2 regions of the Rothia sp. 18CD1-1 genome follow, and region 1 is predicted to be linked to the other one. Evidence: predicted binding sites of a transcription regulator. Region 1 holds the regulator's gene; the other holds the start of a gene.
What was found. The regulator LexA, encoded in region 1, represses DNA repair genes until DNA is damaged. The targets are predictions, from matches to a motif close to TCGAACANNTGTTCGA.
Positions count from the first base shown of each region.

Region 1 (10,915 bases):
GGTTCATAGTCTCACTATGCCATCCGGGCGACGTCCTCTATTAGTCACAGGAGTCACCAAATGAATGACATCTGTCATCACAGCTGTGACGATAGATAAACCCAGCGTCAAAAATTTCTGCGGAATTCATCTCTGGCAAACAGAAGTGCCGCACCCGAACGTAACGGGTGCGGCACCTTTTATAGCGGTAGCTCCTCATTCCTTAGAGGGAGGAGGATAGAGATATTAGGCCGCTTTGGCTGCCGAGGTGTCTTCGGGCAGGTTCTTTTTGGCGAGTTCAACCAGGGTGGAGAAGGTGGCGGGGTCGTTAACGGCCAGCTCTGCCAGCATACGCCGGTCCACCTCAACTTCAGCCGCTTTCAGGCCCTGGATAAACCGGTTGTAGGTGAGTCCCTCTGCGCGGGCGGCAGCATTGATGCGCTGAATCCATAGGCGGCGGAAGTCGCCCTTTTTCTTACGGCGGTGGTCGTAGCTGTATACCAGCGAGTGGGTGACCTGTTCTTTTGCCTTGCGGTAGAGGCGGGAACGCTGCCCCCGGTATCCCGATGCGCGTTCAAGAACTACCCTGCGTTTCTTATGCGCGTTAACCGCGCGCTTCACACGTGCCACGTGCGTCTCCTTCGTCTTTGTGTCCCCCGGTGACCGTTATTAACAGGCTACGGGGGAGCGAGTCTAAAAATCTTATGAGGCCCTGGCGGGCACACATTGAACTGTTCAGGCTGTCTGAGAACCGGGCTTACTTACCCAGCATCTTCTTGACGACCTTTGCCTGACCGCCGGTTACAATCTGGTCGGATGCCAGACGGCGGGTTAGCCGCGAGGACTTGTGCTCCAGGTAGTGTCGGCGGTTGGCCTGCTGGCGCTTTACCTTGCCAGTACCGGTGAGCTTGAAGCGCTTCTTAGCACCAGAGTGGGTCTTCTGCTTCGGCATAGCTGCCATTCTCCTTACATTCTGCTTTCGAGATCCCTCTCGAAAGAACTCTTGGGCGAACCTAGGTTCGCGTGGTCGAGGTGGATTCACGCCCCGTGGAAACGCGGAGCGTGCAACCGTAACCGGGTGGTTCGCTCACCGTGACCGAACCACCGGTGTCCGTTTCCGGGTCAGCCCTCCTGCTCGGAGGCTGCCTGCCGTGCCTGTGCCTTAAGCTCCTCGGGCATCGAGTCTGCCACGGAGTTGCTGACAGGCTGCGCGGTCTGGGTATCGACACGTTCACGGCTCCTGCGGGACCCCGAACGCTTCTGCTGGGATCCGCGGCGGGCTTCTGCTTTACCGCGAAGCGGGGCGAGAACCATAACCATATTGCGGCCGTCTACGCGGGGGTTGGACTCGATAGCCCCAACCTCAGCCAGATCTGCCGCCATGCGTTCGAGCAGGCGCACCCCCATTTCGGGGCGCTGCTGTTCGCGGCCGCGAAACTGGATCATCGCCTTGACCTTGTCGCCACCGGTGAGGAAACGACGGGCGTGACCCACCTTGGTTTCGTAGTCGTGGGTGTCAATCTTGAGACGGAAACGGATTTCCTTGAGAGAGGCGTTAACCTGCTTCTTTCGGGATTCACGTGCTTTAACCGCGGCTTCGTATTTGTACTTGCCGAAGTCCATGAGCTTGCATACCGGCGGTTTTGCGGAGGGGGCAACCTCCACAAGGTCGAGGTCGGCCTCCTGTGCTAGACGCATGGCATCTTCAACACGAACAATGCCAACCTGTTCGCCGCCGGGGCCAACCAGGCGGACTTCCGGAACGCGAATACGTTCATTAATGCGTGGATCGCTAATAAGTAGCTCCTGTTAGCTCAGTGGGTTTCCCCGTGATTGGTGTGGGGCGCAAGAGGGCATAAAAAATGCCTTTGCTTGCGCACGCAAGCAAAGGCTTATCTCGTGGCCGGCCTTCTAGCGGTGATAGCCAGCCTACAAACCCGACAACCTTGGTAGCCTTACGGCGCGGTCGATGCGGGTGGGAGTAGCCTCCGCTTGCAGACAGTTTTCTACTGTACCGGTCGGCCGGGAATTTTTCAAGACCTAGTCGGGGAAAATAGCCGATCAGCCGGAGTGGTCGCGGCTATTTTCTAGGGGTCCGCGTCAGTCTCAGTTATCGCCTTCCCCACCCGTATGAGATTCTTGTTCTATGACTGATAACAACTCTTTTCGTTTCGACGGACAAACCTCCTACACCGAGCAGAACCTCACCGCCGAACACCTCGAGGCTGTCAACGATCAGATCCGCGATATTGCCGAAGTCCCCGCCATTGAGGTAATCACCACCGCGGCGGTTCACCTCATGAGCGCCGCCGCGGTCAAGTGCGGTCTCGCAGCCGAAGAAAATGCCGACGACCTCAAAGACCTGGATGAGGCACGGAAACTCATTACCGCCCTGGCGGGTTTTGTGACAGCGGCGGCACCCGAGATAGGTTCGCAGCATGCCGCGCCCCTCCGTGACGGGCTGCGCACCCTCCAGCTTGCTTTCCGCGAGGCATCGACCATTCCCGACGCCCCGGGGCAGGGCCCCGGGGAAAAATTCACCGGCCCGGTCTTCTAGCCGGCTGTCTCCAGCGCCAGTTGCACCGAGTCCACCCGCTCGGAGACGAGCGTGCTGGCAGCCAATGCGCGCTGAAAAACCGCTATCGTTGTATCCAGCTGTTGGCGGTTGAGGTAGGGAATAAGGCGGACAGTGATTTTAAGTTCGGGCCCCGGGCCACCACCGGTGAGCCGCTGTCCCTCCCCGCTGACCGTCGCCACACCCTGCCCGGCTTCAGCGCGCAGGTCCACCACCTCCGGAATACCGGCAGCCAGCCGCTCTAGCTCTTCAGACACCCGAGGATCCTTATAGGAGGGTATCCACCGTTGTCCCCTGGCGACGGCCCACATCGCGGGGCGGCGCAGCACAAAAGTAAGGTTCTGTCCGGGATTAACCACAATCAGCTGGTTGCCGTCTTCCACGGCGGCAAGCGCTGCCCGGCGCATTTCTGCGGCAACCGGCCGCGCTTTCTTATGCCAGTTTGTCAGCGATTCAACATCGGTAAAAAGCGGCAGTGCCCTCCGTCCGTCGGGGGCTGTCATACTGATCAGAGCCATATCCGACTCTTTGTCGGTGACCAGTCCCTCTTCGGTAATCACCGCGTGCGAGACCTCGGCAACCACCGGGGCAAAAACCCGGCTGCCCGCCAGCACACCTACCAGGTCTTCTTCGCCTATGTCTCCCGCTAAAAATTGGGCACAGGCTTCATCAACCGCGGCAGATGTTTCCCCGGTATCGGCAGGAAACCTGTGGGTGTGGCTGGTTCCCTCCCCCAGATTACGCCCCGCCCAGGGCTGGCCGGCGGTATCGGTCACTCCACCGGCGCTTGCCAGCTGCGCTTGAATGTGGGAGGGAAGCTGGCTTGACCCCGGTTCGGGTTCGGGCAGACCGGTTCGCATATCTTCGTAGTTGTTCTCAGCCATACACGCTAGGCCCGACCCTCGGCAGCCTCCAGGGCCTCCCGCACGCTAAATTTGTGAGCGTAGAGCGCCTTACCCACAATGGCGCCCTCCACCCCGTGAGGAACCAGTTCACGCAGAGCCCGAATATCGTCGAGGCTTGAAATACCGCCGGAGGCAACCACCGGTTTAGCGGTACGCCGCCCAACCTCTCTCAGCAGGGAGAGATTGGGACCCCGCAGAGTACCGTCTTTGGTCACATCGGTCACCACGTAGCGGGAGCACCCCTGCTCTTCAAGGCGGTCCAGAACCTCCCAGAGATCACCGCCGTCCCGGGTCCACCCCCGTGCGGCAAGGGTGGTACCGCGCACGTCTAGGCCCACCGCGATTTTCTCCCCGTAGCGGGAAATGACCTTCGCCGTCCACTCCGGGTCCTCGAGGGCTGCGGTGCCCAGATTAACCCTGGCCGGTTGAAGCGATAGGGCTCGTTCCAGGGATTCATCGTCGCGAATACCGCCGGATACCTCAATCTTGATGTCGGTATGCTCGGCAACCCGCGCAAGCGCCTCGGTGTTGTTTCCGCGCCCAAAAGCCGCGTCAAGATCAACCAGGTGCAACCACCGTGCCCCGGCTCTCTGCCAGGATAGCGCCGCTTCAAGAGGGTCCCCGTAGCCGGTCTCCGAACCGGACTCCCCCCGAACCAGCCGCACGGCCTGGCCATCGACAATATCGACAGCGGGAAGTAACTCTAAACGATCCTCTACCATGGTGTGCTCTACCTCGCTAACTCAGTTGTAGGTGAAAAGTATGTATCCGCCGTAGACAAACACGGCAAGACCGGCAAGCGCCATGACAACCTGCACAGGAACCGGCAGCTTCTGCTGGCGAAACGACCAGGCACCGCCCACAAAAAAGGCTCCGAACGTCATCAAAATCAAACCCGAAACAGCGGTACTCACTAGCGCTCCTCCTCTAGACGGTGGTCAAGTCTGCCACTGATAGGCAGGGTTGATATCCAATTTCTGAGCAGCTGAATCCCCGCATCCGCAGATTTTTCGGGGTGGAACTGGGTGGCGCTGAGGGGGCCGTTCTCCACCGCGGCGATAAAGGGGCCACCGTGGTGTGACCAGGTTACCTGCGGCGGGGCCATAGAATCGCTGTTCTGTTCAAAGTCCCAGCGCTGCACCCCGTAGGAGTGCACAAAATAGAACCGCTCATTTTCTACGCCGCGAAAAAGAGTGGATCCCGGCGGCGGCTGCACGGTGTTCCAGCCCATATGCGGAACCACCTCCGACTTGAGCCGCTCAACGGTTCCGGGCCACTCCCCCATTCCCCGCGATTCAATACCGTGTTCAACTCCCCTGTCAAAGAGCACCTGCAAACCCACGCAGATACCCAGCACGGGCCGTCCCCCCGCCACACGGCGGCCAATGAGACGAAAACCCTGCACCCTCTCGAGCCCCTCAACCACAGCATGAAAGGCACCCACCCCGGGAACCACCAGGCCGTCTGCGGCCAGCACGTCGTCTTCCCGGTGGGAGAGAATCACCCTGGCACCGGCCTGCCGCAGGGCACGCACGGCCGAACGGATATTGCCCGCCCCGTAGTCAAGCACAACAACGGCAGGCTGCGCGTTCCCCGCCACTAGAGCGCCCCCTTGGTAGAAGGAATACCGGTATGGCGCGGATCCGGCTCAAGTGCCTGCCGCAGAGCACGAGCCAGCGCCTTAAACTCTGCCTCGGCAATATGGTGGGGGTCTCGGCCACCCATAACCGTCATGTGCACGCATATTCCAGCGTGATACGCGATAGCCTCCAGCACGTGCCGAACCATGGATCCGGTAAAGTGCCCGCCGATCAGGTGGTATTCAAAACCCTCGGGTTCACCCCGGTGCACCAGGTAGGGTCTACCCGAAATGTCCACCACGCAGTGGGCGATTGCCTCGTCAAGCGGCACGGTGGCCTCGCCAAAGCGGCGAATTCCGGCTTTATCTCCCAGCGCCTCCCGCAGGGCTTGACCCAGCACAATACCGGTATCCTCCACCGTATGGTGCACATCAATATGGGTGTCTCCGCTGCATTTTATATTCATATCTATAAGCGAGTGCCGCGACAGGGCGGTGAGCATGTGATCGAAGAAGGGCACACTCGTGTCTATGTCAGAGTCTCCCCGGCCGTCCAGATTAATCGTGAGGCTCACCGACGATTCGCTGGTTTCCCTGCTCGCCTGCGCCAGACGCGGGCCGATCCCGGTGCTTGTTTCCATGTTTCCCCCGTGGGTTTATCATTTTCCTGTTCCACAGCCTATAGCACGGGTAAGAAAATGTCCGGCCATTCCCTAGCCCGTGCTGGGCTGCCGGTGTTCTATCTCCCCGCTATCGCGCACATAGTTTTCAAGATTCTCCAAAAAGGCGGTGGTCTCCTCCTCGGTACCGGCGGTAACCCGCAGATGCCCCGCGATCCCGTTGTCACGGACCAGGATCCCGCGGTCAAGCAAATACTGCCAGGCCTCTTTTTCATTGCGGAGCCCACCAAAGAACACAAAATTTGAGTCTGATCGTGCCGGCCGCAACCCAAGGTCCGTGAGTTTTTTAACGATTCGGTCCCGCTGGGCCCGGATATCGTCAACATTTGCCAGCAGCTGCCGCCGATGCCGCAGCGCAGCAACCGCGGTAGCCTGGGTGAGTGCAGACAGGTGGTAGGGCAGGCGCACCAGACGCACGGCGTCGGCTATTGCCGTATCGGCCGCAAAATAGCCCAGGCGGGCCCCGGCTAACCCAAATGCCTTGCTCATGGTGCGTGAAACCACCAGAAGAGGTCTGCCCGCAAGCAGGGTGAGCGCGGTCTTGCGGGGGTCTCGGGCGAATTCGGCGTATGCCTCGTCGACCACCGTGATTCCGTTGTGTTCAGCCATGGCCTCATAAACCGCCTCAACCACCGCGAGATCAAGGGTCGTTCCGGTGGGATTGTTGGGTGAGCACAGCACCACCATATTCGGCCTGTATTCTCTGACCTGTTCAAGGGCCAACTCTGCCGGCAGAGAAAAATCCTCTGCCCGACGACCGGTGATAAAGGCCGTGTTGGTGCCGTCCGCTAAAAGCGGGTACATGGAGTAGGTGGGCACAAAACTAAGGACAGTGCGCCCAGGGCCACCAAAGGCCTGCATGAGCTGCTGCAGAATCTCGTTAGAGCCGTTGGCGGCCCATATATTCTCGGCACCAAGACCGCTCCCCAGGTAGGCGGCGAGTTCTTCGCGCAGGGCGGTGAATTCACGGTCTGGGTAACGGTTGAGGGTTTGTGCGGCGCGGGCCACCTCCCGAGAGATGGCGTCCACCACCTCGTCGGGGAGGGGGTGGGTGTTTTCGTTGACGTTGATGGCTACAGGCACGTCGATCATGGGCGCCCCGTAAGGAGAGCGGCCGCGCAGATCGTCGCGTAGCGGCAGCCGGCTGAGTCTCTCAAGTCGTTCAGTCACGCTCAACAGTCTACCGGTGAGAAGCGTATCTCACCGCCGTGTTGGCCTCCGCTACTGCTGGGTATACAGAGGAACCTCAAGCTGCTGGCCGCTGACGATCGACACCGAGCTGAGATCGTTGAGCTCCATAATTTCATTGACCACATCGCGGACATCCTGGGTGGGTGCGGTCTGACCGGCAATTTCCCAGAGAGTTTGGCCCGCCCGAACGGTAACCAGCGCGGTGGCGGGTTGGCTCTGTTCATCGTTTCCGGCCCGGGCCATACCGGGGTGAGCCAGGGCTACAGCGCCCAGAAGAATGAGGGTGGCAAGGGTGAGCAGGGGTAGGCCTCGAAAAACGAAGCGGCCGCGGCGGGTAAGATGCCAGGTTTTCTGCCGCCGCCTATCCCTCGCCCTCCGGATACCGCGCAGAGAAAGGCTGCTACCGCTAACGTTTGCTACCCGGCTAGGTACTGCCATCATGCTCATGAGAGTTCTCCTTACAAGGTGGTGTGCGTGAGATTTCGAACCATTTTTCGAACCTATATTCGAAACCCGTATTTATGTTCTACCAGAAAATTCGAATACAGTCGACAGAAATTAGAACAAATGTTTGGATTTTCACTCTCGGTCCCCTAATCTTGTACTAGGACACCCGTGTTTTTGGTTTTCTCGGTGCCGCGCCCGAGCATCATTTCGAGGAAGGCTAGCGCACCATCCAGTGTGCGCCGGGGGTCTGACACGATAAGCAGTTTCTACCGAGGGGAACACCGTGAGCGAAAAAAATACTCGTCCCGTGCAGGGAACAGGTCAGCCAAAGAAACGCCCCCTCACCGCGCGTCAGCACAGTATTTTGTCCGCCATTGCCACGTTCATTGACACCTACGGCTACCCTCCCTCCATGCGCGAAATTGGCGACCTGGTGGGCCTAGCTTCCCTCTCCTCGGTCGACCACCAGCTCGGCCGCCTAGCCGACATGGGCTATATTCGCCGCGATTCAAAGCGCCCCCGGGCCATCGAGCTTCTCACCGACGAATTCAACCCCCCGCAGGAGGAAACGGAGGAGAGTAGTACCGCCATCGTCCAACTTCCGCAGCTGGAACAGGACTCCGATGACTTTGCGGTGGTCCCCCTCGTCGGCAGAATTGCCGCCGGAAGCCCCATTACGGCCGAGCAGTCCATCGAAGATGTGATGACCCTGCCCCGCCAGATCGTGGGCAAAGGTGATCTTTTTATGCTCAAGGTTAGGGGAGACTCCATGATCGATGCGGCCATCTGCGACGGCGACTGGGTGGTAGTCCGCTCCCAAAACACCGCTGTCAACGGGGACATTGTGGCCGCACTGCTCGATGATGAAGCAACGGTAAAAACCTTCCGCCAGCGGGACGGCCATACCTGGCTGCTACCGCAGAACACCCGCTATGAGCCGATCCTCGGGGATCAGGCAAGCATCATGGGAAAGGTCGTCTCTGTCCTCAGAAGCCTCTAGCTCACCAGCGTAGTCTCTTTTTAAAAAGGCTACCCAGTTTCTTCCCCGTCCGTGCTGGCGGCCAGCCGCCGCAGGGCCGCCAGCACGGTCTCGGTATTGCCGGTCCGCCAAAACGGTGGGAGCGCGCCCACAATGTAGTTTCCGTAGCGGGCCGTGGCCAACCGGGAGTCGAGAACCGCAACCACCCCGCGGTCTGACGTGGTGCGAATCAGTCTCCCGGCCCCCTGGGCCATTCGTACCGCTGCACGGTAGGCAGAAACCGCCATAAAACCGTTGCCCCCGCCCCGGGCCACGGCGCGCGTGCGTGCCGCCGATAGCGGATCGTCGGGGCGGGGGAAAGGAATCCTGTCGATGATCACCAGCCGGCACGAATCCCCCGGAACGTCCACACCCTGCCACAGGCTCATTGTGCCAAAAAGGCAGGAGGCGCTATCCTCAGCAAACTCTGCCACCAGTGCGCGCAGAGACGACTCCCCCTGCACCAGCACCCTAAACTCCGTCTTATCCCGCGCATAGGCTGCGGCTTCCTCTGCCGCCCGCCGCGAGGAAAAAAGACCCAGGGCCCCGCCACCGGAAGCCTTGACCAAGTCCACTACCCGATCAAGTTGCTGCTGTGAAATACCGCGCCCCGGTTTCTCAAGATCGGCCGCCAGGTACAGCACCCCCTGCCGGGGATAGTCAAAGGGGGAACCGACATCGACAGCCTGCCACCGGGGAGCACCTGAACCCTGCAAACCCAGTGCACCGGCAACATGGTCAAAGGACTCGCCCAGGGCCAGCGTCGCCGAGGTGAGCACCACGCTGCGTCCCTCAAAAAGCCCCTCCCGCAGGCGGGCGGCAACAGACAGCGGTGCAATGGTGAGAGTTGCCGGATCCGTGTCGGCAGCGGGAACATATCCCCGCCCCTGCTCCCAGGAGCCGGAACGGGAAACCCACACCGCCTCAAACCTCTCATCGGCCTCCAGTATCCGTGTGGCAAGGTCCACGATCTCGGTGAGTTTAGCCCGCGCCATCTGCCGGCCGGCATCAGCATCTTTAGCATCGCTTTTTGTGTCGGACAGCGCTGCGCGGCCGGCATCGCGCACAGCCTCCATCGCGCTACGCACACGCTCGGGTAAACCTGCGGGCAAAAGTTCGGCCGGCACACCGTCCAGAGAACTGTCCAGGGCTCGGGCAGCCTGCTCCAGCGGCTCATGGTTGGCAGCGGTATTTTTGCGCACCAGCCGTGCGGCGGTCGAGACCATGAGCGCGGACAGGGAGCCGGTCACCGCCCCGGTCACCCGGTCAACCAGCTCGTGTGCCTCATCGATAATCACTATTTCGTGATCGGGAAGCACCCCGATTCCCTCAAAGGCGTTAATGGCCAAAAGGGCATGGTTGGTAATCACAATATCGGCGTTCGCCGCCCGCTCCCTAGCCTGCTCGCTCAAGCAAGACTCCACCAGCGGGCAGCGCTTACCCAAGCACTCCGAGGCTGAAACCGAAACCTGCTGCCAGGCGCGGTCGGAAACGCCCGGCATCAGCTCGTCCCTATCCCCCGAGTCGGTGGTCTGTGCCCAGGCGCGCAGGCGCACCATCTCCTCGCCCAGCCTGCCAACTTCCCCGCTCACATCACGGCCAAAGAGACTTTCCTGTTCCTCCTCGGGGTAACCGCCGGCCACCTTGTGCAGGCAAACATAGTTATTACGTCCCTTGAGCACCGCCACCTCCATCTCCGACTCGGGTTCATCGGCCAGAGACTCCAGCAAACGCGGAATATCCCTGTTAACGATCTGCGATTGCAGGGCCAGGGTTGCCGTCGCAACCACAATCGGCTTCTCACTGCCGCGGGCGGCGTGCAGGGCCGGAACCAGATACCCCAAAGACTTACCCGTGCCGGTACCGGCCTGAACCAGCAGATGCTGGTTCAGCTCAAAGGCCTGCGCTACCCGCGCCGCCATCATCCGCTGGCCCGCCCGTATCTGCCCTCCGCTCTTCTGCACGGCGGTATCCAGCAGCTTCACCACCGGCTGCGCCCCCGGCAGGGTCTCCGGTTCGCTGCCGGTGGGGGCCTGCACCTCTCCGGCCCTCCTCTGGTTCCCACTCATCAGCGGGTGGTCTCCACGGCCCCGGTACGCACAGCCTCGTCAATTTCCGGTTGCAGCAGCTCCAGCAGCTCACCGTCCACGCTGAACTCGGCGAGCTCAGCCACCGCCTCCTGGCGAACCAGCACCCGCACATAGGTGCCGTCGGTCACAAACGCTGTGTCAAGAATCTCCGCGTCCCACTCGTGCAGGCGCGAAACTACCCCACCGCGGTCATAGGGCACCAGAAGATGTACCTCCACGGAGGGCCGCGGAATCATTCGAGCAATACGCTGTTTCAGCTCGTCAATTCCATCGCCGGTACGAGCAGAAACCACCACCGTGTGCGCCTCACGCTGACGCACCCTCGCCACCGTCAAAGGATCTGCGGTGTCGGCCTTATTCAGCACAATGATCTCGGGAATATTCTGCGCCTGCACCTCTGCAAACACCTCACGGACAGCCCTGATCTGCCCCTCCGGGTCGGGGTGGGAGC
Region 1 is NZ_JBUZLI010000001.1:307,530-318,444, reverse strand. It holds gene rplT (50S ribosomal protein L20) at 226-609, opposite strand; gene rpmI (50S ribosomal protein L35) at 737-931, opposite strand; gene infC (translation initiation factor IF-3) at 1,102-1,728, opposite strand; gene ACS1BR_RS01480 (DUF1844 domain-containing protein) at 2,126-2,536, shown strand; gene ACS1BR_RS01475 (SseB family protein) at 2,533-3,438, opposite strand; gene priA (bifunctional 1-(5-phosphoribosyl)-5-((5-phosphoribosylamino)methylideneamino)imidazole-4-carboxamide isomerase/phosphoribosylanthranilate isomerase PriA) at 3,444-4,181, opposite strand; gene ACS1BR_RS01465 (hypothetical protein) at 4,203-4,373, opposite strand; gene hisH (imidazole glycerol phosphate synthase subunit HisH) at 4,373-5,059, opposite strand; gene hisB (imidazoleglycerol-phosphate dehydratase HisB) at 5,059-5,679, opposite strand; gene ACS1BR_RS01450 (histidinol-phosphate transaminase) at 5,752-6,888, opposite strand; gene ACS1BR_RS01445 (LysM peptidoglycan-binding domain-containing protein) at 6,940-7,350, opposite strand; gene lexA (transcriptional repressor LexA) at 7,640-8,356, shown strand; gene ACS1BR_RS01435 (ATP-dependent DNA helicase) at 8,386-10,443, opposite strand; gene hflX (GTPase HflX) at 10,443-10,915, opposite strand, start outside.

Region 2 (10,915 bases), on a different contig from region 1:
GAACCCCCGCCGTGCAGGTGCGCACAGGAAAAACCCTCAACAGAGCATCAAGGGTTTCACGGATAGCCCATGCCTGCGAAAAAGGCCCGAAATAACGCACACCCTTCTTTTTCTCGCCCCGCATCACCTGGGCGCATGGAATCGGCTCGTTCAGGGTCACCGCAAGATAGGGGTATGATTTATCGTCGCGGAAAGCAATATTAAAACGCGGTGTAAACTCTTTAATCCAGGTGTATTCAAGCTGTAACGATTCGAGTTCGCTCGAAACCACCGTCCACTCCACCGAGGCTCCGGTGTGCACCATGGCATAGGTTTTGGGGGAAAGGGACCCCGGGTGGGCAAAGTAAGAGTTTAGCCGATTCCTCAGATTTTTGGCTTTGCCCACATAGATAACCCTGCCGTATTCGTCGCGAAACCGGTAAACACCGGGCAGGGTGGGCACCTCCCCCGCCGCAGGCCGGTAACTTGCAGGATCAGCCACTACACTCCTCGAATATTTTCTCTACACGCTCACTATCTTGCCCGGTATCTTTGGACAGCGGACAGTCCGCAACACCGTTATATACCCACCGGGAAAACTAACCTGCCCGGCTTTTACCGGAAAGACACCGGCGAATTTCTATCTCAAGTTCTTGGGGGCTGCCGACAACGTCATCAAATTCTGCACTGAGTTCATCTGCCCCACCGAACCCCCAGCCCACACCGATACTCGCGATACCGTTGAGAGCCGCGCCGCGGCCGTCATAGAGCCTGTCCCCCACCATGACACTTCTACCCCTGTCCAGCTGCTGACCTGTTTTTTCTTCGAGATTGTCCACCGCATAGGCGATAATTCCCGGTTTATCGGCTGGCAGGCTCTGGTCCCCGGATCCCAGCTCATCGGGGGCACCGGCAAGAACCGTAAAAAATTGGGTGAGACCAAAATGATCCAGTACCTCATGGACCAGGTAAAGGGGCTTTTGGGAGGCCACCGCCATAGCGATACCTTCTCCATGCAGCCCCTCCAGCAGCGACCGCAGACCGGGATAGAGCCGAGAACGAGCGATACCCTGGCCGCGGTAAAAATCCCGGTAGGTGCTAATCACCTCACCAAAACGCTCGTGAGGGACCTCGGTGAAATGGGCCAGACTAAAATTCACCGGGGGCCCCACAAACTTCTGCATCTCAGCCTCACTGGGCCGCCGATAGCCATGGGCCTCCAGGGCGTCGGCCATCCCGCCCGTGATAGCCGACGCCGGGTCGACCAGGGTACCGTCCACATCCCACAGGACCGCAGAAATCATACCGTTCCTCTCCCTCACGCTGGTCAGATTATCAGTTTACCGGGAGGCTAAAATCTCCCTCAAAAAAGCCCCGGTGTATGACTTCTGGACACCGGCAACCTGCTCGGGCGTACCCTGGGCGATGACCGTGCCGCCCCCGTCGCCGCCCTCGGGCCCCATATCAATAATCCAGTCGGCCGACTTAATAACATCGAGGTTATGCTCGATAGTGAGCACCGTATTTCCCTTATCAACCAGCCCCTGCAAGACCTTGAGCAGCTTACGAATATCCTCGAAGTGCAGGCCGGTAGTGGGCTCGTCGAGCACGTAGATGGACCTGCCGTTGGAGCGTTTCTGAAGCTCGGAGGCAAGTTTCACCCGCTGGGCTTCACCCCCCGACAGGGTGGTGGCCGGCTGCCCCAGCCGGATATACCCCAGGCCAACATCGACCAGAGTGTTGAGGTGGCGGGAGATAGGGGTAAAGGCCGCAAAAAAATCGGCGGCTTCTTCAACCGGCATTTCTAGCACATCGGCGATCGATTTACCCTTGTATTTGACCTCCAGGGTTTCACGGTTATAGCGCTTACCGTGGCAGGTTTCGCAGGGCACGTAGACATCGGGCAAAAAATTCATCTCAATTTTCAGCGTGCCGTCACCGGAGCATGCCTCACATCTGCCGCCCTTGACGTTAAAAGAAAACCTGCCGGGCTGATAACCGCGCATTTTTGCCTCAGCGGTCTCGGCAAAAAGCTTACGAATATGGTCAAAAACCCCCGTGTAGGTTGCCGGGTTCGAGCGAGGAGTCCGCCCAATAGGCGACTGATCAACGTGGATGATCTTATCAAGGTGTTCAAGCCCCTCAATGCTCTTGTGTCTTCCGGGCACCTGCTGGGCACCGTTGAGCTTGTTGGCCAACGCGGTGTAGAGGATCTCGTTGACCAGGGTTGATTTACCCGAACCCGACACCCCGGTTACCGCGGTAAAGACTCCCAGAGGGAACGCGACACTTATATTTTTAAGGTTGTTTTCTTTAGCGCCCACCACTTTCACCCGCCGCTTTTTATCGACAGTGCGGCGTCGAGAAGGAATCTCTATGCTGCGGCGACCGGCCATATAGTCACCGGTAATAGAGTTTTCGTTGTTCAACAGCTCGGCATAAGTACCCGAGTGAACCACCTGACCACCGTGTTCACCGGCACCTGGCCCCACATCAACAATCCAGTCCGCCTCTTTCATGGTGTCCTCATCGTGCTCAACCACGATGAGGGTGTTACCCATATTCCGCAGCTTCGTGAGGGTTTCGATCAGCCGGCGGTTATCGCGCTGGTGCAGACCGATGGAGGGCTCATCCAGCACATAGAGCACACCCACCAGGCCCGAACCGATCTGGGTGGCGAGCCTGATTCTCTGAGCCTCGCCGCCGGAGAGAGTGGCTGCCGGTCGCGACAGGGTAAGGTAGTCCAACCCCACATCAAGAAGGAACTGCAAACGAGCGTCTATTTCTTTGAGCACCAGCTCAGCGATCTGCGCTTCGCGGTCGGTGAGCTGAAGAGACCTCATAAACCGTAAAGATTCACGCATGGGCATCTCGGTGACCTCCGCAATGGAGGAGCCTCCCACTTTAACCGCCAAAATGGTGGGGTTGAGCCGGGCACCGTGACAGGCAGAGCAGGCAACATTGCGCATGTACTGCTCATAGCGGTCCTTCGACCAGTCCGATTCGGTTTCTTCGTGTTTACGCTTAATGTACGCGTAGACTCCCTCAAACCCCGAGGTATAACGGCGCTCTCTGCCAAAGCGGTTGCGGTAGGAGACGGTCACCTTAAAATCTTTACCCCGCAAAATAGCCTTCTTGGCTTTCGCCGGAAGATTTTTCCAGGGAGTGTCCAGGCTAAAACCTAGTTCCTCGGCCAGGCCCTGAAGCAGCCGCAACCAGTATTCGCTAGTTGCTTTGCCCAGCGACCAGGGAGCTATTGCCCCCTGCCCCAGAGACAGATCCGGGTTAGGTATCACAAGGTCTTCATCAACCTGCAATTTTGAGCCGATACCGTCGCATTCGGGGCAGGCCCCAAAAGGCGAGTTGAAGGAGAAGGCACGGGGCTCAATCTCATCGATCTGTAGCGGGTGATTGTTGGGACAGGCAAGATGTTCGCTAAAGCTGCGGGTGCGCTCGGGCGAATCAGCCGGCCGGTCAACAAAGTCAATGAGCACCCTGCCCTCGGCCAAATTCAGCGCCGTCTCAATAGAATCAGTCAGACGCTGCTGCACCGACTCCTTAATAACAATACGGTCAACAATCACGTCAATGGTGTGCTTGTACTGTTTGGCGAGTGTGGGGGGGTCGGCAAGCTGCACCTGTTCGCCGTCCACACGGGCGCGCGAAAAACCCTGTGTGGTGAGGTCTTTAAAGAGGTCTGTAAATTCTCCCTTCCGTGCCGAGACCACAGGAGCTAGCACCTGTAGACGGGTACGCTCGGGAAGGCCCATGAGCTGGTCAACGATCTGCTGGGGTGTTTGCCGAGAAATTTTTTGGCCGCAGACCGGGCAGTGCGGGCGACCCACCCTGGCCCAGAGCAAACGCATATAATCGTAGATCTCGGTGATGGTACCCACGGTGGATCGCGGGTTTTTTGAGGTGGATTTCTGGTCGATCGAGACCGCCGGTGAAAGGCCCTCAATAAAATCAACGTCGGGTTTATCCACCTGTCCTAAAAACATGCGGGCATAGGAAGACAGCGACTCCACGTAGCGACGCTGTCCCTCAGCAAAGATGGTGTCAAAGGCAAGCGACGATTTACCCGACCCCGAAAGACCCGTGAAAACCACCATTGCGTCTCGGGGGATAGTGAGATCAACGTTTTTGAGGTTGTTTTCGCGGGCACCCTGTACCCGCACCTGGGCGAGGTCTCGAGAGCCGGTTGCAGCAAAGTTGTGGGACATCGTCTTCCTTCGCATCGGGTATGTTCGAAAATATATTCTATGCCCGCAGACCACCTGTGCACCTACGCTCTGCCGTGGTGTTGGCTACGGGCACAATTGCCCCCTAAACTGTGAAAGATGAGCAGCCTTTCAGATCAGCTATTTTTAAATAATCGGCAGCTAACGGTGCGGTCTATCTCCGTCTCCGAGATGGAAAACAATGTTTATCTTCTCACCGGCAAATCCAGTGGACAGCAGGTAATTATTGATGCCGCCGATTCCTTTACCGAACTTCAAAGGTTTATCAGCGCCACCCTGGAACATGATTTTTCGGGAAACGGAGAGCCGGAAGGGCCGGTTGCGGTACTGACCACGCACGGGCACTGGGACCATATCAGGGCGCTGAGACAGGTGGCGCACCACTACGGTGTGCGCACCGTGGCGGGGCGGGCAGACTTCAAGCTCATCAGGTCTCAGGAAAATGTAGAGGTTTCCACGCCTATAGACGGCGGTGAGGTTTTTGACTTTAAAGATTTTTCCCTGGAGGCTGTCGCGCTGGTGGGCCATACGGCGGGCTCTATGGCCTACGTGCTTCGGGGCCTTGACGCAACACCCACCGTGATTTTCTCGGGCGATTCGCTGTTTCCCGGTGGCGTGGGTAAGACCGATTCGCTACGGGACTTTAGGCGGCTATTCGCCGATGTATCCGATCGGCTTTTTGACCGTTTTGACGACAACACCCTCGTGCTGCCCGGCCACGGCAGCCCAACAACCCTGGGTATCGAGCGCCCCCACCTGCCCACGTGGAAGGAGCGGGGCTGGTAAACCCCTCCGGCCTGCGCCCCGTCCGTTTGACAGCTCGTATTCGGCGTCAGAAGATGACTAGTGAACCCATCCTCCACGCAGTGGCCTTACCGCTTGGCCGAGGCGAAAGCAACTACTGATAGGAAGATTTGAGATGACTTCTCCCCACAAAACAACGGGCGCAGAACACCGGGTACTCGAAGTTTTCAAGAATATTGTTGGTGCAGAAAACGTGCTCACATCAGAGCGGGCAACCATGCCCTACAGCAGGGGCTACCGTTTTGGTGGGGGCCCCGTCTTAGCCGTGTTGCGTCCTTCCACACTGGTTCAGATGTGGAAGTCTTTGCAGGTCTGTGTTGACAGCGATGTCATGGTGATTATCCAGGCCTCAAACACCGGTTTAACCGGCGGTTCTGGGCCGGGCTTTCAACCCTATGACCGCCCCGTCGTGGTGATCTCAACCCACCGCATCAACCGGGTGTACCTCATCAATGATGCCCGCGAAGCCATCTCGCTCGCCGGTACCACGCTGACGCACCTCACCGAAGAACTCGCCCCGTACCGGCGTGAGCCGCACTCGGTTATTGGATCAACCTCTATCGGCGCATCAGTGATCGGCGGTATTGCCAACAGCTCCGGCGGCAGTCAGATCCGCAAGGGCCCGGCTTTCACCCGCGAAGCCATATACGCCCGTGTCACCGACCGGGGTGGGGTAGAACTCGTCAACCACCTGGGTATCGAGCTCGGGGATGACCCCGAAGTTGCCCTCGACCGCCTACAACGCGGCGACTGGTCACCTGCCGATGTGACCCCGGCTCCCGCCGACAGCAGCGAGACCGAATATGCTGAGCACCTGCGCAAGCTGGAACCGACCCCGGCACGCTACAACGCCAACCCCGACTACCTGTTCGAGGCATCAGGTTCAGCCGGGAAAATCATGGTTTTTGCCGTGCGTACACGCACCTTCCCGATGGAGCAGAACCCCACTACGTTTTACATCGGCACTCGCAGCCCGCGGGAGCTTGAAGAAATTCGTCGCGCATTCCTGACAGCTGATATGCCGCTACCGATTTCGGGCGAGTACATGGGCCGCAGCGCCTTCGATTTGGCCGAGAAATACGGTAAAGACACCTATGTTTTTCTGAAGTATATGAGCCCCGGTTTACAGGCCCGCATGTTCGCTTTCAAAACCTGGGCCAACGGTGTTTTCAGTAAGATTCCGGGTATCGGCCCGACCTTTGCCGATACGGTCTCGCAGACCGTGTTTAACCTGGTACCCAACCAGCTGCCCCAGAGACTGAGAGAGTATCGCAACCGCTTTGAGCATCACCTGCTCCTCACCGTCAGCGCCGCTCAGGCAGGTGAGAGCGAAAAAATACTCGGGGATTTCTTTGCCGACCCCGAGCACGAGGGTGATTTCTTTGTGTGCACGAAAGACGAAGAAAAAAGTGCGTCGTTAAACCGTTTCGGTGCCGCCAGCGCCGCAACCCGCTACGCCAGCATGAAACGCAAGCGCATCTCCGGGCTGATTCCGATTGATGTGGCGCTACGCCGCGATGACTGGGACTGGCTCGAGGTACTCCCCCGGGAACTCGCCGACCAGCTGGATGTGACCGCCTACTACGGTCATTTCTTCTGCCACGTCATGCACCAGGACTACGTCGCTAAAAAGGGTGTTGACCCGGAGAAACTGCACGATCGGATTCAGGAGCTGCTTGAAGCGCGCGGCGCGAAGCTGCCGGCAGAGCACAACTACGGGCGTCTCTACCGTATGCCCGAGGACATGGTCGAGCACTTCAAAGAGCTCGATCCGACCAACACCTTCAATGCCGGTATCGGTGGCACCTCGCCCCGAAAGAACTGGGCGTAGCGGGATCGAACCCGCCTACCGTTCCCCGCGGTGAAAGGGGGTCCTCGCCCAGGAGGGCCCCCTTCACCGCACGCAGTAGGGCTAGAAGAGTCCCACCATTTTACCGTCGTCGTCAAAGCCAATACGCTCTGCCGCCGGCGATTTAGCCAGCCCCGGCATGGTCCGCATAGTACCGCAGATAGCGTAGACGTAGCCCGCCCCCGCAGCCAAGCGTACCTCCCGCACCGGCAGAGTCCAGCCGGTGGGTGCCCCTTTAAGGGCCGGGTCAGAAGAAATCGAAAGATGGGTTTTAGCGATCACCACCGGCAGTTTGCCATAACCCAGCTCCTCAAAACGGGAGAGCTGTTTACGGGCAACCGGTGCGATCTCAATACCGTCCGCACCGTACACTCCGGTAGCGACTTTCTCAATTTTGGTCTCCAGCGAATCATCGTCGCTGTAGGTGTATACCAGCTCGCTCTTATCCTCACAGGCTTCGGCAACAGCATCAGCTAACTCGGTGGTACCGGCACCGCCTTCAGCAACACCTCGATGAATCGCCACGCGGGCACCGGCCTGCTCGGCAATCTCGCGAATCACCGCATGTTCAGAATCAAAGTCGGTGGGGAAAGCATTGATGGCCACCACAGGTTGCACCCCAAAACCGCGCACGATCTCAATATGTTTCTTGAGGTTGGCTGCACCGGCCATCACGTCTTCGGGTGATTCCCGGAGCATCTGCTCGGGTAGGGGTTTGCCCGGGACAATCTTGTAAAGCCCCGAATGAGACTTGAGTGAGCGCACGGTGACCACCAGTACTGCGGCATCGGGTTTCAGTCCCGATACACGGCATTTGACATTGAAGAACCGTTCGGCTCCCATATCTGCCCCAAAGCCTGCCTCCGTGATGACGTAGTCGGAGTATTCTAGCCCCACGTAGTCGGCGACGACGGAAGAGTTTCCGGTGGCAATGTTGCCGAAGGGACCGGCGTGAATGAGTGCGGGGGTGTGCTCGAGGGTTTGAAGCAGATTGGGGTTGATGGCGTCGGCGAGAATGACCGCGAGTGAGCCATCGGCTTTGAGGTCTTTGGCGGTAACGGGCTTACCCGACGTGTTGTAGCCGATCACGATTTTACCCAGGCGGGTACGGAGGTCATCGAAGCTGGTTGCTAGGGAGAGAATCACCATGATTTCGGAGGCACTGGTGATGTCGAACCCCGTTTCGCGCGGCACACCGTCCATGCGTTCGCCCAGTCCGATAATGACGTTGCGCAGGGATCGGTCATTGATATCGAGCACTCGACGCCAGGATATGTTGCGGGTATCGATGTTGAGTTCGTTGCCGTGGTGGAGGTGATTATCAATCATGGCGGCAAGGAGGTTGTGTGCTGCGGTGACCGCGTGGAAGTCGCCGGTGAGATGGAGGTTGAGTTTTTCCATGGGGACAATTTGTGAGTATCCGCCGCCGGCGGCTCCTCCTTTGATACCGAAGGTGGGTCCCATGGACGGTTGGCGCAGGGTCAGCATTGCTTTACGCCCGGTGTGCGCCATACCCTGGGCTAGAGAGACCGAGGTGGCTGTTTTGCCCTCACCGAGCGGGGTGGGGGTGACGGCGGTGACCACCACGTATTTGCTGCCTTTTGCTAGGGCGGTTTCTGCCGTGGTGGTTTCGTCGAGGAGTACCTTAGCCACGTATGTGCCGTAGGGTTCTAGTCGGTTTTCTGGGATATCTGCCTCGGCGGCGATCCGACTGATGGGTTCTAGCTCGGTGGCCTGCGCTATTTCGAGGTCGGTGGGGAAGGTTTTTCCCATGATGTGCTCCTTTGGACTGTGGAGTGGTTGTTATCTCCGTTACCTACTCTAGCAATTGGGGGTGGCTGATCTCTTCTTTTCTCTGTCTCCTGACACGCACGGTGTGGCGGCCGGTAGACTGGTGGCACCATGAAAAATATTCTTGAGTTTCTTGATCCGGGGTTTGCTGATCCTTCTCGCCGCTATTTTCGCGGTGATTTTGCCTCTAATCCGCTGACAGGCGAGGAGATTTACGAGGCTTTTCTGGCCTGGGTTGCCTCACAAGGCATGGAGCTCTACCCTGCCCAGGATGAGGCTGTTATGGAGATTGCGTCGGGGGGTAACGTTGTGCTGGCCACCCCGACGGGTTCGGGTAAATCTATCGTGGCTGTCGCCGCTCATTGTGCGGGGTTGGCTACCGGACAGCGTTCCTACTATACGGCCCCCATTAAGGCGCTGGTGAGCGAGAAGTTTTTTGACCTGGTGGAGATTTTTGGTGCCGAGAATGTTGGTATGGTGACCGGTGACTCTTCCATTAACTCTACTGCCCCCATTGTCTGCTGTACGGCCGAGATCCTGGCCAATATTGTGCTGCGTGAAGGGGAGAACGCCGATCTGAGGCAGGTGGTCATGGATGAGTTTCATTTCTATTCTGATCCCCAGCGTGGCTGGGCTTGGCAGGTTCCTCTGCTTGACCTACCGCAGGCACAGTTTCTGCTGATGAGCGCGACCCTGGGTGATACCACCCGCTTTGAACGCGAGCTGACCGAGCTAACCGGGCGGCAGACCTCTCTGGTAGCCAGCGAAACCCGCCCTATTCCGCTTAACTACGCTTATTCCCGTGAGCCCCTGGTGGAGAAGGTAGATGAGCTGGTCTCGACCCACCAGGCCCCGGTCTATATTGTGCATTTTTCCCAGTTGCAAGCCATCAATACCGCCGCATCGCTGATGAGTTTGGCCATTGCGTCCAAGGAAGAGCGGGAACGCATCAACGAGCTGACCGCCGGATTCCGCTATTCGGCGGGCTTTGGCAAGGTTTTACAAAAATACATCAAAAACGGTATCGGTATCCACCATGCCGGTATGCTCCCCAAGTATCGCCGTCTGGTCGAGCAACTGGCCCAGGCCGGCCTGCTCAAAGTGATATGCGGTACCGACACCCTGGGGGTGGGTATCAATGTGCCCATTCGTACCGTACTCATGACCGCTCTTTCTAAATTTGACGGGCGGCGTACCCGCCGTCTCAAGTCCCGCGAATTTCACCAGGTTGCCGGCCGCGCCGGCCGCGCCGGATTTGATACAGCCGGTTATGTGGTGGTTCAGGCCCCCGAGCACGATATTGAAAACGACCGTCTTGAGGCTAGGGCTCGCGAGAAATTTAACGGCGACGAGAAGAAGATGGCCCAGTCGCTGCGCGGTAAAAAGAAGAAACCTCCGCAGGGGTTTGTGGCGTGGAGTGAGAAGACATTTGAGCAGATGATCTCTGCTGAGCCCGAGCCGCTCACCTCCTCCTTCCAGATAACCCACTCCATGATTCTCAATATGCTCCAGCGTGAAGCCGATCCCTTTGAGACTGTCATGCTCTTTTTAACCGCTAACCATGAGTCGCCCGTCAAGCAGCGGGCTCTGAAACGCAAAGCTATCGGTATCTACCGGGAACTGCTCAATGCAGGTGTGGTGGAGCGCCTGAGCACCCCCGACGAGTTCGGTCGAACGGTGCGCCTGACCGTTACCCTGCAGGAGAACTTTGCGCTTAATCAGCCGCTCTCCCCTTTTGCCCTGGCCTCTCTCTCCCTGCTAGATACGGGCTCTGAGACCTACGCACTCGATGCGGTATCGGTGATCGAGTCGACCCTGGAGAACCCCCGTCAGGTGCTCACGCTGCAGGAGAGGAAAATAAAATCTGAGGCCCTGGCCGAGATGAAGGCCGACGGGCTTGACTATAACGAGCGTATGGCGGAGCTCGACAAAATTACCTATCCCCGGCCTCTAGCAGACCTGCTGGAACATGCCTTTGAAACCTACTCGGCAGGTGCCCCCTTCATGAGGGAGTTCGAGGTGGAGCCCAAGAGCGTGGTACGCGATATGTACGAGCGCGCTATGGGCTTTAGTGACTACGTCCAGTTCTACGGGCTCGAACGCTCCGAGGGTATCCTGCTGCGCTATCTGTCGGACGCCTACAGGGCCCTGCGCCAGACTGTCCCCCTCTCAGCGCTGACGGAGGACCTCACCGATATGATCGAATGGCTAGGCGAAGTTATCCGACAAACCGACTCTTCTCTCGTCGACG
Region 2 is NZ_JBUZLI010000008.1:153,787-164,701, reverse strand. It holds gene uvrC (excinuclease ABC subunit UvrC) at 1-481, opposite strand, end outside; gene ACS1BR_RS07765 (HAD hydrolase-like protein) at 579-1,283, opposite strand; gene uvrA (excinuclease ABC subunit UvrA) at 1,320-4,202, opposite strand; gene ACS1BR_RS07755 (MBL fold metallo-hydrolase) at 4,320-5,006, shown strand; gene dld (D-lactate dehydrogenase) at 5,140-6,855, shown strand; gene ACS1BR_RS07745 (formate--tetrahydrofolate ligase) at 6,937-8,646, opposite strand; gene ACS1BR_RS07740 (DEAD/DEAH box helicase) at 8,776-10,915, shown strand, end outside.
Region 2: a site for LexA is predicted at 4,227-4,242, ahead of uvrA (excinuclease ABC subunit UvrA). Genes of this name have one in related genera too.